DNA from 4 places in the Kocuria palustris genome. Region 1 is predicted to be linked to each of the others. Evidence: riboswitches for the same ligand, from Rfam matches in the RefSeq annotation. Region 1 holds a riboswitch; each other region holds the start of a gene.
The links. A riboswitch is a leader RNA that binds a small molecule or an ion and turns the genes downstream of it on or off. The one in region 1 is predicted to bind thiamine pyrophosphate.
Positions count from the first base shown of each region.

Region 2: it holds a riboswitch for thiamine pyrophosphate, as region 1 does, so the genes downstream of both, thiM (hydroxyethylthiazole kinase) here and JOE55_RS09355 (MFS transporter) in region 1, are expected to answer to the same signal.
Region 3: it holds a riboswitch for thiamine pyrophosphate, as region 1 does, so the genes downstream of both, JOE55_RS12350 (NUDIX hydrolase) here and JOE55_RS09355 (MFS transporter) in region 1, are expected to answer to the same signal.
Region 4: it holds a riboswitch for thiamine pyrophosphate, as region 1 does, so the genes downstream of both, JOE55_RS12320 (3-oxoacyl-ACP reductase) here and JOE55_RS09355 (MFS transporter) in region 1, are expected to answer to the same signal.

Region 1 is NZ_JAFBCR010000001.1:2,101,376-2,105,579, reverse strand. Features, by position in the region: gene JOE55_RS09365 (acyl-CoA thioesterase) at 1-934, shown strand, start outside; gene JOE55_RS09360 (heparan-alpha-glucosaminide N-acetyltransferase domain-containing protein) at 956-2,113, opposite strand; TPP riboswitch at 2,215-2,322, shown strand; gene JOE55_RS09355 (MFS transporter) at 2,317-3,633, shown strand; gene JOE55_RS09350 (APC family permease) at 3,713-4,204, shown strand, end outside.
Region 2 is NZ_JAFBCR010000001.1:2,888,636-2,892,839, forward strand. Features, by position in the region: gene JOE55_RS12920 (Rne/Rng family ribonuclease) at 1-1,483, shown strand, start outside; TPP riboswitch at 1,612-1,710, shown strand; gene thiM (hydroxyethylthiazole kinase) at 1,701-2,612, shown strand; gene thiE (thiamine phosphate synthase) at 2,609-3,268, shown strand; gene thiD (bifunctional hydroxymethylpyrimidine kinase/phosphomethylpyrimidine kinase) at 3,265-4,116, shown strand.
Region 3 is NZ_JAFBCR010000001.1:2,760,362-2,764,565, forward strand. Features, by position in the region: gene JOE55_RS12335 (thymidylate synthase) at 1-48, opposite strand, end outside; gene JOE55_RS12340 (nucleoside 2-deoxyribosyltransferase) at 38-508, opposite strand; gene thiD (bifunctional hydroxymethylpyrimidine kinase/phosphomethylpyrimidine kinase) at 583-1,392, opposite strand; gene JOE55_RS12350 (NUDIX hydrolase) at 1,389-1,862, opposite strand; TPP riboswitch at 1,897-2,013, opposite strand; gene JOE55_RS12355 (hypothetical protein) at 2,219-2,428, shown strand; gene JOE55_RS12360 (hypothetical protein) at 2,898-3,251, shown strand; gene mobF (MobF family relaxase) at 3,502-4,204, opposite strand, start outside.
Region 4 is NZ_JAFBCR010000001.1:2,755,349-2,759,552, forward strand. Features, by position in the region: gene JOE55_RS12310 (ECF transporter S component) at 1-220, opposite strand, end outside; gene JOE55_RS12315 (LLM class flavin-dependent oxidoreductase) at 392-1,720, opposite strand; gene JOE55_RS12320 (3-oxoacyl-ACP reductase) at 1,726-2,502, opposite strand; TPP riboswitch at 2,600-2,719, opposite strand; gene JOE55_RS12325 (NUDIX hydrolase) at 2,861-3,301, opposite strand; gene JOE55_RS12330 (class I SAM-dependent methyltransferase) at 3,302-4,099, opposite strand; gene JOE55_RS12335 (thymidylate synthase) at 4,054-4,204, opposite strand, start outside.

The sequences.
Region 1 (4,204 bases):
TGAGGGGCATTCCGGGACCGTCGACGCCGGCCGAGTCCTGGAGTGGGTGGACAAGGCCGCCTTCGCCGCGGCCGCCGCCTGGTCGGGCTCCTACTGCGTGACTGCCTACGTGGGCAACATCCACTTCGAGTACCCCGTGCAGGTCGGCGAGATGGTCGAGGTGACCGGCACGGTGCTGACCACGGGCCGGTCCTCCATGCACATCAACACCGTGGTGCGCTCGGGCGATCCCAAGACGGGCGAGCTCGAGGAGCGGGCCCGGTGCCTGACGATCTTCGTGGCCGTCGACGGCAGCGGGAAGTCCACGCCCGTGCCGAGCTTCGAGCCGCGGGGCCTGGAGCAGGAGCTGGCCCGTGACTACGCGCTCTCGCGCATCCCGATCCGCGAGGAGATCACCGCCGAGATCGCCCGCCAGGACTTCAGCGCGGAGGGCACCGGCGAGCGCGAGGTCCTGCGCTTCCTGGCCGCCCCCACCGATGTGAACTGGGGCGGCAAGGTCCACGGCGGCATCGTCATGGAATGGATCGACGAGGCCGCCTACCTCTGCGCGACCCGCTACTGCGGCCGGGACACCGTGGCCGTGTTCTCCGGCGGCATCCGCTTCATGCGCCCCCTGCACATCGGGGATCTGGTCGAGGTCGACGCCCGCCTGATCTACACCGGGACCAAGGGCATGCACATCGCCGTGGAGGTCCGCTCCGGGGATCCGAAGTCCCGCGAGCTGGAGGTCACCACCAACTGCCTGACAGTCATGGTGGCCCGCGACGAGGAGGGCACCTCCGTGCCCGTCCCCGCCTGGGAGCCGGTGACCGAGGCGGATAAGCGGCTGTGGCAGCACGCACGCACGCTGCTCGAGATCCGCAGCCGCGCCCAGGGCAATCGGCTGCCGAATCACCTGCTGGAGGAGTCCGGCGAGTCGACGACGCCCGCCTGAGGCCACGCGGCGCCGGGAGGCTCAGCGCCGCGGCACGACCAGCCGCACGGCCCCGGAGACCAGCGACTCGAGCGGTCCAGGCCCCTCCCCGCCGGCCCGCCACAGCGCGGCGAGCCCCAGCAGCAGGAGCACATGCAGAACGTACAGGTCGGTGAGCTCGGACAGGATCACGTGCAGCGTGTACATGCTCAGCGGCATGGAGCCGGCCGCGAGCACGGGCATCAGCAGGCGGGTGCGCTCCCCTATCGCCAGGCAGATCAGAACGCACACGGCGATGACCGCCGCCGCGATGCCCGAGGTGAAGACCAGGTCGAAGGTCGTCGACGAGTGCGGACCGACCGTGATCAGCCACCACCACGTGGTCGTGGGCGTGGTCCCGTGGCTGCCGATGGTCTGTGCGGCATACGGCGAGCCCCAGGCCAGCGGCGACAGACCGGAGCCGGCACGCTCGAGGGCCTCGTGCCCGCCTGCGGCCAGCAGCAGCTGCGAGCTCACCCAGGCCGCAGCGGCCAGCAGGGCGCCGACGGCCCCTGCCCAGGCGGCCGTGGCGGCGCTGCGCCAGTCGAGCCTGGCCAGGAGCAGCCCCACGAGGAGGTAGCCCATCCACTGCAGCACCGGGTAGTAGCCGGTGAGCAGCACGCCGATGACCAGCTCACCCGGCTGAGCCAGGTGGGAGAGCTCGGGCGCTTCGGCGGCGCGCTGGAGGCCGAGCCCGCCGCGGATCAGGTGGGACGCCACCGGTGAGACCGCCAGCCAGATCACGGTCGTGGCCGCCAGCCATCGGGCCGGAAGCCGCAGGACCAGCGGGGCGAGCAGGAACAGCACCCCGTAGTTCACCAGGACCACCGCGATCGAGCTCGACAGCGATCCCAGCACGAGTCCGAGGATCGCGATCAGCACGCCGCGCACCGCCAGTGAGGCAGCCGCGTCGCGCCAGCGCCCATAGCGCCGCGTGGACAGCTCGACGGAGAACCCAGCCAGCACCGCGAACAGGGCTGCCGCCTTGCCCGCGATCAGACCGACGGGCTGCGGATCACCAGCCGCATCCACCAGGTCCATCGTGTGGGTGGCCATCATCCCGAGCAGGGCGACGGCCCGCGCCAGATCGATGCCGAGCATGCGGGCTCCCGGGTCCGGGCGCGTCGGGGAGCTCGAGGGCTCGGAGGCGATGAGGGGCACGCCCTCACTGTGCCTCACATGCTCGGGTCTCGGCCACGCGAGCCCGTCGCACCGCTAGGATCGACGGTGCGGCGCGCAGGTCGTGGGACCTGCACCGCTGAATGACCCCACACGGGAGCCCGGGCACGGGCTGAGAGGAAGCTGACGCGGCTTCGACCGTCGAACCTGCTCCGGTTCATACCGGCGAAGGAAGTGAGAGCTCGATGCCTTCTGCACCCCTGTCCGCCCCCGCGACCGCATCCTCCGACGGGCGCCCTCCCGCACCGACTCGCCGCGCGATCCGCGGCGGGATCATGGGCAACTACGTCGACCAGTTCGACATCTTCCTGCCCGTGATCGCCCTGGCTCCGGTGTCGGCGCAGCTGTTCGGCGATCATGACATCGTGCGCAATGCCGGCCTGATCTTCGTGGCCACCCTGCTGGGCCGCCCGCTCGGGGCCATGATCTTCGGTCCGATCGCCGACCGCGCGGGCCGGGTGCTCATCACCCAGGTCGCCCTCGCCGGCATCTGCCTCACGACCCTGCTGATCGCCCTGGTCCCCGGGCACGAGGTGCTCGGCGCGGGCACGTTCCTGGCGGTGCTGGCGCTGCGCCTCCTGGGCGGGATCTTCCTGGGCGGGGAGTACACCTCGGCGATCCCGCTGGCCATGGAGTGGGCGCGCCCGCGCTCACGCGGTCGTCTCAGCGGGATGATCATGGCGATGTCGCCGCTGGCCAACGCCAGCATCGCCGCCGTCACCTTCCTCCTCCTGCTGCTGCTGGACGACAGCGAGTACGCCGCCTGGGGCTGGCGGCTGCCGTTCCTGCTCGGCGCCGCCCTGGCCGCTGCCATGCTGATCTACTACCGCCTCATGGTCGAGGAGGCTCCGCAGCGCCGGCGCCCGGCCCGTTCGGCGCACCCGCTGGCGCAGCTCGTCAGGGGCAGCAGCCGCCGGTCGCTGTGGCAGGTCCTCGTGCTGATGACCGGGCTGTGGCTGCTCACCTACATGGCAGTGCCCACCCTGACCGCCCAGCTCTCGCGCATGCCGCAGCTCGAGCCGCAGACCGTCTCCCTCGTCATGCTGGGCGCGACGGCCGTGTCCGCGCTGGCCATGGCCGGGGCGGGGGCGCTGTCCAGTCGGATCGGGCGACGCCGGTTCTTCGTGGGCTTCGGGCTGCTCTGCGCAGCGGTCTCCCCCGTCATCCTCCTGGCGCTGCTGTCCGGGGCCCTCGGAGCCGGCATCGGCACGGTGCTGCTGCTGGCAGCCGCGCTGCAGGTCACGACGGTGACCGGCTACGGGCCGGTGGGCGCCTATCTGACGGAGCGCTTCCCCGACGAGATCCGGGCCAGCGGATACGGGGTGGCCTACAGCATCTCGATCGTGCTGCCCGCGCTCTACCCCTACTACCTGCCGCCGCTGCAGCAGCTGCTCGGGCCGCACGCGGCGATCGCCGCGGTGCTCGCGGTGGGCGGGCTCCTGGTGGCCTTCGGCGGGCTGCTCGGCCCCGAGCCAGATCGGTCGGGTCCGCTGCCCGACTGATCGGCAGATCGCGGCTCACAGGCAACTGCCAGCCGCCTGAGGCCCTCGGCGGCGGGGCCGTGAGCGGGACAGGCGCATGATGTACGCCGTGATCGCACCGCCCTCCCGCGCCGCCGCCTGGCTGCTGGCCGGATCCCCCTCCGCCTCCTACGGCGCCCCGCATCGTCGCCCCGATCGCGACGAGAAGACCCATCCCTGGTGGAAGGTCATGTGCCTGTCCGGCGTGGACTACTTCTCCACCCTGGGCTATCAGCCCGGCATCGCGATCCTGGCCGCCGGGCTGATCTCTCCGCTGGCCACCCTGGTGCTGGTGGCCGTCACACTCTTCGGCGCGCTGCCGGTCTACCGGTGGGTGTCGGTGGCCTCCCCGCACGGCGCCGGCTCCATCCGGATGCTCGAGACGCTGCTGCCGCGCTGGAGCGGCAAGGTGCTGGTCCTGTGCCTGCTCGGCTTCGCGATCACGGACTTCGTCATCACCATGACCCTGTCCTCGGCCGATGCCGCCGTGCACATCGTCGAGAATCCGCACGTGCCAGCCGAGGCGCATCACTGGCAGTTCTGGGTGACCGTC
Region 2 (4,204 bases), 790 kb from region 1:
CAAGCGCATGGGCACCGGCCTGCTCGAGGTCTTCTCGGAGGACTGCGAGGCCTGCGACGGCCGCGGCGTGGTCGTCCACGATCACCCGCTCAAGGGCCGCAGCTCGGGCTCCTCGGACAACCGGCAGGGTCGCAACGACCGCAAGCGCAGCCGTCGTCTCCCGGGCGCTCAGGACGAGCAGGGTCCGCGCGCCGAGGATCCGGAGCAGGCCAAGCGCGCACAGGCCACCCGAAGCGCCCTGGCCGCGATCGCCTCGGCCAGCGGCCACGACACCGACTCCTCCGCCTCGGCAGGAGAGCGGACGGAGGCAGCCTCTGCGAGCGAGCCCGCCGGGGACCAGGAGTCCCAGGGCCAGCGCCCGCAGGAGTCCCAGGACTCCCGCGAGAGCGGCAAGCGTCGTCGCAAGCGCCGCGGCAAGCGCTCGCGCGGCCGCGGTCAGGACGGCCAGGCCCCGCAGGACCAGGACGATCAGGACCGCAGCGACCAGGCCCAGAGCGACCGGCAGGACTCCCCGCAGGCCGATCCGGCGCAGGGCCAGGACACCGGCGCCCAGGCAGAGCAGGGCCGCGGTGAGTCGGACGGCCGCTCCGGGCAGCGCCGGCAGCGCGGTGAGCGCTCCTCCGGCCGTGGCGGCCGCGGCCGGTCCGAGGCGCAGTCCGGGACCCGCTCCGAGGACGAGACCCGCTCCCTGATCGAGGCGCGCATCCGTGCGGCCTCCGGCGAGGCTCCCGAGGCGAGCGCCCCGCGCGAGGACGCGGCGGATCAGTCGGCCCCAGAGAAGGAAACCGACGGCGAGGCCACGCCGCGAGAGGCATCGGAGCCGAAGCGCCGGGACGCCGCTCAGGGCGCCCAGGGACGACGTGAGCGGCGATCGCGCACGGCGCGAGCCGAGTCGCAGGAGGCGGCCCAGGGTGCTTCCCAGGGCGAGCAGGCGGCAGCCGCTCAGCAGAAGCGTCGCAGCCGCACCGCGGCCGCTGCCCAGGCGGCGCCGGAGCCGGTCCAGGCCCCGGCCGCACCGACGGCCCCGGCCGCTCAGGGCACGGCGACGGTGCGCGATGCGGACGCGGAGCAGGCCGCCCCGGTGCGCCAGCGGGCGCGTCGCTCGCGTCGTGCGGCTGCTCCGGCGGGCACGCCCGAGGCCCCGCAGTCGGCTCCTGCGGCTCCGGCCGCCTCGGCGACCGTGACCGCAGGCAGCGCCTCGGTGGTCTCGACCTCCGAGGGAGCCTCGCAGGTGACGATCAACGGCGAGGTCATCGAGCTGCCGCAGGGCCAGAGCGCCGCCGAGGCGCTGGGCGCCGGGGGCTCGTCCGGCTCGCAGCTCGAGTCGCTGGCCAGCTCGCTGGGCGAGCGCGAGCCCGGTGCCGCCGGTCCGCGCCGTCGCCCGCGCCGCTCGCGCCGCGCCAGCGCCCCGGAGGCCGCACCCCAGGCGGGTCCGGCGCAGGATGGCGGGGACGCCTCGCAGGGTGAGCGCGGGCGCTCCTGAGCGCAGTCGGCGCCGGTGATCGGCCGGCGCCGATGGGACGACCCGATCGCATGACGGCCGTCTCCCCGAGAAGGGGAGGCGGCCGTCGTCGTCTTCGCCCGGGCAGCCGGATCATGCGTAGACTGAGCAGGCACGACACGGGGTGCCGCCCGAGCAGGCGGCTGAGAGCACACCCGTCGAACCTGAACTAGTTCGCACTAGCGGAGGGATTGTCGCCATGACGCACAGTCGCACCCTGAATCCATCGCACGACGCCTCCGGGCCGGTCTCGGCCCGGATGGCCCAGCTGCTCGAGCAGCTGCGCAGCACGCGCCCCCTGGTGCAGTGCCTGACCAACACGGTGGTCTCCAACTTCACCGCCAACGCCCTGCTGGCCCTCGGCGCCGCTCCGGCCATGACGGACATCCAGGGGGAGGCCGGGCCGTTCGCCGAGATCGCCGACGGCATGCTGATCAATCTGGGCACTCCCGATCCCGAGCAGCGCGGCGCCATGCGCGAGGCCGCTGCCGCCCGGCAGGCCGGAGGCCGACCCTGGGTGCTGGACCCGGTGGCGATCGGCTCGCTGCCGATCCGCACCGCCCTTGCCGCCGAGCTGCTGGAGTCCCGTCCCGCGGTGATCCGCGGCAACCCGTCGGAGGTCCTGGCTCTGACCGGAGGGGCCGGGGGCCGCGGCATCGACACGACGGATGCCCCGGAGGCCGCGGTGCAGGCCGCCCGGCAGCTCGTGTCGACCGGTTGCGCCGATGCCGTGGCCATCTCCGGGCCCGTCGATCTGATCGTCTCCGCATCGGGGACGCTGCGCGTGCCGCACGGTCACGAGCTGCTGACCCAGGTGGTGGGCGGAGGGTGCGCCCTGGGCTCCGTGATCGCGGCCTTCGCCGCCGTCGCGCAGGACCCCGCCGACGCCGCCGCGGCCGGGAGCCTGGTCTGGGGACTGGCGGCCGAGGACGCCGCCGATCGCTGCCAGGGCCCGGGGTCCTTCGCCGTGCATCTGCTCGACGCCCTGGCCGGGCTGCGCCCCGAGGACGTCGCCGAACGGTGCCGCGTCGAGGCGGAGGCGGCCGGGGCCCCGAGCGCCGCGGACGGTGCCGCCGCCGGGGCGGGCCAGGCAGAGGAGGCCGGGCGATGAGCCCCCGATTCGACCCCGCCGCACTGTCGCTCTACCACGTCACCGACCCCCAGCTCAGCCGGCCTCGCAGCGTCCCCGAGGTCGCGCGGCTGGCTGTCGAGGGCGGGACGAGCATGATCCAGGTCCGGGCCAAGGATGCCTCCGGACGCGAGCTGCTCGAGCTGCTCGAGGCCGTCGTGTCGGCCGTCGACGGCGCGGCCCCGGTGGTCGTGGACGATCGCGTGGAGTGCCACCTGGCCGCACGCGCCCGGGGGATCGCCTGCGACGGCGTCCACATCGGCCAGTCGGATCTGCCTGCGGAGGACGCCCGTCGGCTGTGCGGCCCGGAGGCGATCATCGGCCTCTCCGCCGCCTCGGAGGCCGAGATCGCCGCCGCAGCGGCGCTGCCCCCGGCAACGGTGGACTATCTGGGCATCGGCGCGGTGCGGGCCACCGCCACCAAGCCCAACGCCCCGCAGCCGCTGGGCATCGACGGCTTCGCCCGGGCCCGAGCCCTGAGTGCCCTCCCGGCCGTGGCCATCGGCGGGATCCGGCCGGAGGACGTCGCGGGGCTGATGGCCGCAGGTGCCGACGGCGTGGCCGTGGTCTCCGGGATCTGCGCGGCTGCCGATCCGCGCCTGGCGGCGCAGACCTACCGACGGGAGATCCAGCGATGAGCACCATCAGCCCGCGCGCCGTCCCGCGCGTCCTGTCGATCGCCGGAACCGATCCCACCGGCGGAGCCGGAGTGCACGCGGATCTGAAGACCATCAGCGTCCTGGGCGGCTACGGCATGGGCGCGATCACCGCTGTCGTCTCCCAGAACACCTGCGGAGTGCGCTCGATCCACACACCGCCGCCGGAGGTGCTGAGGGATCAGCTGCTGGCCGTCTCCGACGACGTCGTCGTGGGTGCCGTGAAGATCGGCATGCTGGGCAGCGCCGGTGCCGTCGAGGTCGTGGGGCAGTGGCTGCAGGAGCAGAAGCCGCCGCTGTGCGTCATCGATCCCGTCATGGTCGCCACAGCCGGTGGGACCCTGCTGGAGTCCGAGGCGCTCGGCGCCGTCCTGGAGCTGCTGGGCTCCGCCGACCTGGTGACGCCGAATCTCACGGAGCTCGCCTCCCTGCTGGACCGGGCGCCGGCGCAGGAGTGGTCCGAGGCCCTTGAGCAGGGACGGCGGCTGGCCGATCGGCTGGGCGTGCTCGTGCTCGTCAAGGGCGGGCACCTGCCGGGGGAGCGCACCCCTGATGCGCTGGTCGGGCCAGGGCAGGAGGAGCCGGTGGCGCAGTGGGACGCAGCGCGGATCGACACGAGCTGCACCCACGGCACGGGCTGCTCCCTCTCGAGCGCGATCGCCGTGCTGGCGGCGCGCTCGGGGCGTCTCCCGGAGTCCGTGGAGGCGGCGCGGGGCTGGCTGCGCGGAGCGCTCGAGCATGCCGAGGAGCTCGAGGTGGGGCGGGGCAGCGGTCCGGTGCACCACGGGCACCACCTGGCACCGGCCCTGCGCGGGATGCTCGGGGGGTGATCCGGATGACGACTCGCGCGGGGGCGATGTCCTTGTCCGCAGCGGTGACGATGGAGTAATCTGCTTGCTCAGTGCCATGCCGCATGAC
Region 3 (4,204 bases), 660 kb from region 1:
CAGTGAATCCAGGTAGAGCGTGTGGAGGTCGGGATACTCAGGCTTCACTGACGGCTCCTCCCTGCACGCGCTCGATCGCAGCGAGGATGCGTGGCGCGGTGGGCTGCTCGGGATCGATGATGATCTTCTCAACGTCGGCGACCGCTGGGAGGCCCCGGACGAGGAACGCGTACTCAGCTCCCTCTTCGAGGAGCAAGACGACGGGCTTCTTCCAGGCTGAGGCCCACCCGATCTCGATGTGCGTGCCCGGGGACGCGGGTGCGCCGGGGAACGCGACGAAGACGTCACAGGCGGCGATCTCCGTGTAGTCGATGATTGTGCACTCGCTGGGTTCCATGAACTCACGACCCCAGCCCTCTCTGCGGTGGGCGCAGTGCACATCCCACCCCTGGCCTTCGAAGAAGTCGATGATCGAGGTGTACTTGTCGATCTCGGCATCGCCCATCACATGGGTGTCAGCATCGACGAGAGCTTTGAACGGGCCGGCGAGAAACATCTTTCGCGTCATAGTCACGGCTCCTTTCATGAGTCGATGTGGTTGGCCCCCGATCGCGCGGAACGAGAAGGGGTTGTTCTGCATCCCTACCCGCGCGGCCAGAACTGGTGGAAATGGTGCAAAGGACCATGACCTTGGCCGACGTTGAGGCGGTCGCTGGCAACCAGAGCGTCTTGCAGGTAGGTCTTCGCCTGGTCCACACTTTCGGGCACCGAGTGGCCGGGCAACAGCGCAGTGATTGCCGACGACAAGGTGCAACCGGTGCCGTGGTCGTTGAGGGTCTCGACCCGGGGAGACGAGTAGGTGGAGACGCCGTCGGGGCCGGCAAGGTAGTCGACACTGACCGTCTCGCTCGTGAGGTGCCCGCCTTTGAGCAAAGCCCACTGACAGCTCAGTCCACGCAGCTGGGTGGCCTGGTCCTCCATCTGCCCCAGATTAGTGACATCCTCGGTATCGAGGAGCACGGCGGCTTCGGGAAGATTCGGGGTGATGACCGTGGCCAGCGGCACGAGGGTGTCCCGGATGGCAGCCACCGCATCGTCGTCTAACAGCCTGTCGCCACTCTTGGCGACCATCACCGGATCCAGGACCACGGTCTCAGCTTCGTGGTGGTGCAGGCGCTCGGCGATGACCTCGGCGATGGCGGCGTTGGCGACCATACCGATCTTCACCGCGTCGACACGCACATCGTCGAACACTGCATCGATCTGCTCACCAACGAATGACGGATCAAGGGGCACGAACGAGCGCACACCGCGCGTGTTCTGCGCCACGACCGCAGTGATCGCGGCCATGCCGTAGGCGCCCATCGCTGAGAAGGCTTTGAGATCGGCGTGGATGCCTGCCCCACCGGTGGGGTCGGTTCCCGCGATGGACAGGACGTTCTTGACCGTCATGCGCACACTTCCTTCTGCTGCCGTGTGGCGGCGTACCGAGCGACCTCGGCGACATCCTTGCTCAGGGTCAGCCGGGCTTCGTCGACTTCGTCGAGGGCGAACCAGCGTGCTTCGAGGGCATCGTCGCCAGCGTGGGGTTGCCCCGAGCGCCACCGGCAGAGCACGGCGACGAGCACGAAATGACTGACTAATGGTCTGTTCTCGTCGCGGCTGAACGCGTCAAGGCAGGTCAAGACACCGGTGGCCTCACTGATGATGCTGGTTTCTTCACTGAGTTCGCGTTCGGCGGCTTGGGCGATTGTTTCTCCGAATTCGATCTTCCCGCCCGGGAATCCCCAGAATCCTGCATCGGGAGGGTTCGCACGTCGCGCCAAGAGGACATGGTCGTCTTTGATGAGGACAGAAATGACCGCGACCCTTGGGTGCGCGTCAAATGAGGAAGTGTCAGGAACGACAACAGCATGAGACACTGTGACCTCCTAGCGTGGAGGCCAGCGAAGGAAAGAAGCCCTGCTAGACCAGTCCCTTCGCCGGCATGGTCCGGATCAGGTTCTAGGGTCACCACGCTGACAACGTCCAGTGGTATCTCAGCCCCTTGACGGGACACCCCTCGGTACGACCCGAATCTACCAGAACGCCGTCACAGACACACCCTGCGCGGATAGACTGCCGCCGGATACTGGTGTTGGGATCGCCTGCGCACCCATCCAGTGACGCGACTGCGCCTGATGGAGCAAGTCCCCGCCCCACGGGTGGATCCACTGGTAGGTGTCGGTACTGGACGGTAGACCGGAAGGTGTCGGTCGAGCATGAAGGAGGACTGGTCATGGCGACGACGAAGGCCTTGTCACAGGCCGAGATCGACCGGCTCGAAGCGCAGGTCACTGCTGGCCAGCGGATGGCTGGCGGAGAGGAGTCCGACGCCGACCGCGCCCTGGATCGCAAGGTGCTGGCCGGTGAGATGCCCGGCGATGACGCCATCGCCATCGCCGTCCGGCTGGCGCAGATCGACGCGAAGTACGGCATCACCCGGTAGCACGCCGCAGGCCAGGGTCGCGGGTGGGGGTGGACGGTGATGCCGGATCATTGCACAGATCCCGGCACCGAGGTGCTCGTCAACATCCCCGGCTACACCGATCCGGCAGCGTGGAAGGAAGCCGAGACCGCCGTCACCGGCCTTCGTGCCCGCGAGCTGGCCCGCACCCCGATCATCGGCGACTTTGACCTGCCACCTTTGCAGGCTATCCACGCCGCCTGGTCGAGGGCTTCTACACCTGGGGCGGCCGCCTGCGGGATACGAACACCGGCCCCGGTGGGACCGGCATCGCGCACTGTCTGCCCGAGTTCATCCCCGACGAGGCCGTCCGCGTGTTCGGTGTCCTCGCGAAGATGGATCACCTTCGCGGTCGGGACCGGGCCGGGCTCTCCGAGGGCCTGGCCTGGGCGTGGGGAGAGACGACAGCGATCCGCCCCTTCCGTGAGTGAACACGAGGAGCCAGTTCACGTTGTTCAACCAGCTCGCGGTCGAGGCCGGATGGGTCCTCGACTGGAACCAGATCGACCCGCACGTCTTCGCCCACGCCCGCACCGTCGCGATCTACCGCGATCCCGACGGCCTCGACGCATTGCTCTACCCGGCGCTGGTTCCGGCCGCTTCCAGCCCTGAGCGTAAGGTCGCCGAGCGGATGGAACAAGTCGTGGCGAAGTTCGCCCGGCCCCGCCCTCCACGTAAGATGGATGCCCTGGATCACGAGCTGCACGCGGCGTTGCAGCGGCGAGCATACCGCCTCGCCCCTGACCCGCCGTTCGGTCCGCCACACCAGGGGCCGGGGCTACACGACCGAGGGGTCGGGCTATGAACACTCCACGTATCGCCACCGCCGCGCGGAATGAGACCAGCGTGCGGGCGGCCCGGTCACACTGGGTCGAGGAGAACGGGCCCGCAAAATGTGCGAACCCCTCGATGCCCTCGGAGCACCGTACGAACGGAACAAAACCGCAGGAACAGTTAAACGGTCGAAGAAGCTACACGCTCAACGCCCAGCACCACCCGAACTGGTTAGCAAACCGAGCCGTGACGGAGAGGCAGAAACATGGACGGTACGCGATCTAGAGGCCGCGTGCTGGCCGGTCTCTGCGGGGAGCACTCCGGGTGAGGTACTGCTCGTCGACGAGTTGCCGTTGGCGTTCCCCGAGTGCTGTCGCGCGGGCTTCGGTGGCGGCGCGTTTGATCTCGATGAGATCCACTGCCTGATCCCGTGGCGGGCGACGGAGCTCGGCGGCCTCAGCCCGCGCTTCCTCTGTCGACGCCCTCCACTTGGCCGCCTGCCTCCGGGGGCTGGTGCGTAAGTATCGGTCGGGGTCACGGCGGACGTTGTCCGCCCCGTGGAGCCGCGCCAGGAGTGCGAGTCGGTCGCGGCGATGACGCTCCTGCAACCCGGTACGCGCCTGCCGCGCCGCGACTACGGCCTCGTCGGCTTGCACCACTTCGGGAGCGTTCTCGGCTTGCTGGGCGGCGACACGGCCCGCCCACTCATGGAGGTCATCCGCGGGCCGCGGGAGAGTGCCCCACTCCGAGGACAGGCGACCGCGCAAGGCCTGTGTGTGCTCGTGGGCGGTGTCGTGCTCGCGTTGCGCACGCCGCTTGCCGAACCATCCCGCCGTTGCCAGTCGTCCGGCCGCCTGGGCTTCCTCGGCCAAGGCGGCGAGGTAGTCCCGGCCTTCGGCTTCGGCGCGTGTCTCCAGGGGCGCGAAGGTCTCGGCCCGCATCGTCGCGGCGTGCTCCTCCGCGGCAGTGAGGGCGGTGGTGCTC
Region 4 (4,204 bases), 650 kb from region 1:
GGGGTCCGGCGAGTACCCAGACTCCGCCGAAGAGACCGATGAGCGGCGGATAGGCGTTCGTCCACAGCTGGAAAACGGCCCAGCTGGCAGCCCAGGCCCAAAACACCAAACCGACTGCGAAACCGAGGACGGCGGTGATGACGATATCGACAACGCTCCACCGATGAGTCGATTGAGCCGACCCGGGTTGGTCACGAGTTGTGGGCGTACTGTTCTGCATGGATAGCCTCCTGAAGGGCAATGTGAGTGGCTGGAGCCCTCGACCGCTCGCGGCATCTGCCGCTGCCGACATCAAAGGGTCACGATTTCCCAAGCCCGCTGCCCAGCGCGGGCCCCGGTGGTGCTGCGGATGGTGCACGTTGACACCGGAAGCAGCGTTGCTCTCGACGGGTCAGTGCTTGGGCCTTGTCAGACCCAGGTGCTCTCGTAACGTTGTGCCCTCGTACTGAGTCCGGAATCGTCCGCGGGCCTGCAGTTCGGGGATGACGTGGTGGACGAAGTCCTCGATCCCCTGCGGCAGGGACGGTGGCATGAGGTTGAAGCCATCCGCGCCGCCGGTGTCGAGCCAGAGTTCGATCTCATCGGCGATCGTCTCCGGGGCGCCGACCATCGTGCAGTGTCCGCCACCGGCGGCAAGCCGGCCCAGTAGCTCGCGCACGCTCGGCTGCTCGGTCTCGACGATGCGCAAGATTGTGGCGTATCGCCCCTTGGGGCCGGTGAAGGCCTCCAGCGGGGGTAGGGGCGGTACCGGGGCGTCGAGGTCCCAGGCGGATGCGTCCTGTCCGATGAAGGTGCTCAACTGCCGCAGAGAGCTCTCCGTCGGCAGGAGGACGTCGAGTTCTCGTTGCCGGGCCCGTGCCTCGTCCATGGTCGATCCGACATAGGCCACCAGGCCGGGCATGACCGCCACCGTGTCCGGGTCACGGCCGGCACCTGTGATCCGGCGACGCACATCACTGCGGTACTCCCGTCCCGCCTGCACGTCATAGGCCACGGCATAGATGGCCTCGGCCCGGCGGGCGGCCAAGTCCCGTCCCTGCTCGGAGGCACCGGCCTGGAACAGCACCGGGTGTCCTTGCGGCGGGCGGGGCACATTGAGCGGACCACGCACATCGAAGTGCTCACCGGAATGATTCAGCTCCACGAGTCGGGAGCCGTCCACGTACCGGCCTGGTTGCCCATCGGGTGCCTCTGCGCGTTCGATGAGGATGGAGTCCTCTGGCCACGAGTCCCATAGCCGCAGGACGACGTCGACGAACTCCTCGGCCCGGGCGTAGCGAGTCGCGTGATCGGGCATGCGGGGCATGCTGTGGTTCTGCGCCTCGGTATCGAACATTGAGGTCACCACGTTCCAGCCGATCCGCCCGCCCGAGATGTGATCGAGGCTCGCCAGCATCCGGGCGGCATGGAAAGGTGTGTAGAACGTGGCTGAGACCGTGCTGACCAGCCCGATCCGCTCAGTGGCCTGAGCCAATGCCGCCAGGAGTGTCAGCGGCTCGAGGTGCCACCTGGGACCATCACCGGCCGTGGCCGGTTCCAGTGAGTGGCCATCGGCGAAGAACACCGCGTCCAGCAAGCCGCGCTCGGCGACTCGTGCCAGCTCCTGGTAGTAAGCCACCTCCGTGAGTCGTTCGACCGACGACTCCGGTGCCCGCCAGGCCGCACTGTGATGGCCAACACCGTGGATGAACAGATTGAAGTGGGCCTGCTTGACTTCCACGGTGCTCACCCCTTGACGAGCCCGCCGTCAACGATGAGGTTCTGCCCCGTCACACCCCTGGCCCACGGGGAGGCGAAGAACACCACCGGGTCGGCGAGCTGTTCCGGCGTCGTCACCGCCCGCAGCGGGGTACCTGCGGCGATGCCTTCGAAGACCGCCTCAGGCGTCGCAGACGAAGCGTCCGTGGTCTGCAGCAGGCCACCGGAGACCATGTTCACGGTGATGCCTTGCGGGCCGAGATCATCAGCGAAGGTCCGGGTCAGAGACAGCAGCGCGGCTTTCGCCGCGGTGTAGTCGTGGTAGGGAACGACCGGGTGCTGGAAAAGATTCGTACCAATGTTGACGATCCGGCCGAAGCCTGCCTCGACCATGCCGGGAAGCGTTGCCTGGATGACGTTGAGAGGTCCCTGCACGGAACCGGTGAACTGTGCGGTGATCTCCTCGTAGGAGATCTGGTCCGCGTGGGAGCGGGCATCGCCGTTGAAGGAGAAGTCGGCCAGGGCGTTGTTGACGACCGTGGTGAACCGCCCGCCAAGGTGATCGGCTGCCTCAGCGACGAGCGCGTCGACCTGGGCACGGTCGCGGACATCAGCCCGGATCGCGATCGCCTGTCCAGGGTGGCCGGCGGCGAGGTCCTCCGCGGCCTCCTGGGATGCGTGGTAGTTGATCACCACCCGCGCACCCTGGGCCAGGAACGCGCGAGTGATCGTAGCTCCGAGTCCGCGGGCCCCTCCGGTGACGAGGACGATCTGCTCGGTGAGGGGGAGAATAGTGTGTGCCATGTGTATGCCTCTCGATGTCGAGGCGAAGGCAACCCGTGCGCGCCAGAAGGGGGCGAAGCCCCTCTCATGGTGCGCCGACACCGCCAACGTTGTCGGCGGGTGCAAGTACGGACATTCCCTTCGCCAGTGCTAACTGGATCAGGTTCAACGGGTGTCATCTCAGCCGACCGCGTCCCATGCTCGAAAGCTGGAACGGGCGGCACCCCGTGTCGCACGACCATCACATCACGGAAGCCACCCTCTCCACAAGTCGGTCTCGGCCCCCGGTTTGTTGTCACTGGAAGCAATGTCACAGAACACCGGAAATCAATCATGGCTATCCGACAATTGGGCATTCTGGCTTCTCGTTTTGCTTGTCTTATTTTGGACGCTCTTGTTGCTCGCGCTCCAGCTCGAGCGCGGTTTCGGCAATAGCGCGGACGTCGAATGTTTGCGCCACCGGTATCGCATCCATTTCCTCGAGAGTGAACCACGCCGCCTCAAGCGCATCATCGCCCGAGACCGGTTCCCCCCGTTCCCATCGGCAGAGCACCGCGATCAGAACATAATGCAGATCGTGGTCGGCATCGATGACGTCGACAGCATCGAAGACATCACCGGGTGTGGCGTGCACTCCCGTTTCCTCGGCGAGTTCGCGCACGGTCGCGACGGTCAGGGTCTCACCGAGGTCGATCTTTCCCCCGGGGAATGCCCAGCGCCCAGCATCGGGCATATGGGCCCGACGGATGAGAAGGACTCGCCCTTCCCGGACCACTGCCGCCAGCGTCGCCGGTTTCGGATAGGAACGGCCGCATGTCATCTACCCAGCCCCGATCGTGGACTCGGAGGCCGCCGCGAAGTGGGCTGTGATCTGCATGAACGGTGGATGGTCGATGGGCGACTGCATGCCGACGTCCTCCACCGATTGTGCTCCGCGGTCGGTGACCTGGTCCACTGTGAAACCGGCCTCGTTCAGCACCGCCTCGTAGGTGCTGATGAACCAGTGCCGGTCGACAAGCTCGAGAACACCGGCGCCGGGGATCTGCAAGCTGACCCTGCGTTCGTCTCCGTCGCGGTAGCGTCTGCCGGGCTCGCCACTGCGGAAGGTCGGGAACGGTATTCCTGTGGCCGCCGGGTTGCTGTCGACGATGAAGAGCGTGCCGGTCGGCGTGAGCACTCGGGCGAGTTCACGGGCGATAGCTCTCAGTTCCTCGCGTGTGGGCACGTTGATGAACACGAAGCAGCACACGACCGCATCGAATGTGGCGTCAGGGTAGGGTACGTGGCCGCTGTCGATGGTGTGGAATCGCGCCGTCGGTTGCGGGGACTGCACCTGGGCGAGGGTGATCATGTCGGTGCTGATGTCGACACCGACGACCTGCGCTGCGGCCTCGGCGTCGAGGAGGCGTCGTGAGACTTTTCCGCTGCCGCACCCATAATCGAGCACGATCGCCTCTCGGCCGCAGGCGGTTTGGAGATCGTTGACGAGCGGGGTGTAGGCCAGTCGGGTTTCGACATAGTCGTCGTAGGCAGCGAACCCTGCTGATACTGCCGGAGTCGTCCATGATGTCGTCACTGCCGCACCGCCCTCACGCTCGCGTTTTCGATGCTGGGCCATCGATTCACGACCAGCTCCCGGTGGAGGGGATGAAGGTCGCCGATCATCGATGGGTCGACTGGTCGCTGACATTGGAGTTGCCGGTGGATCCAGAACAGGCGGACA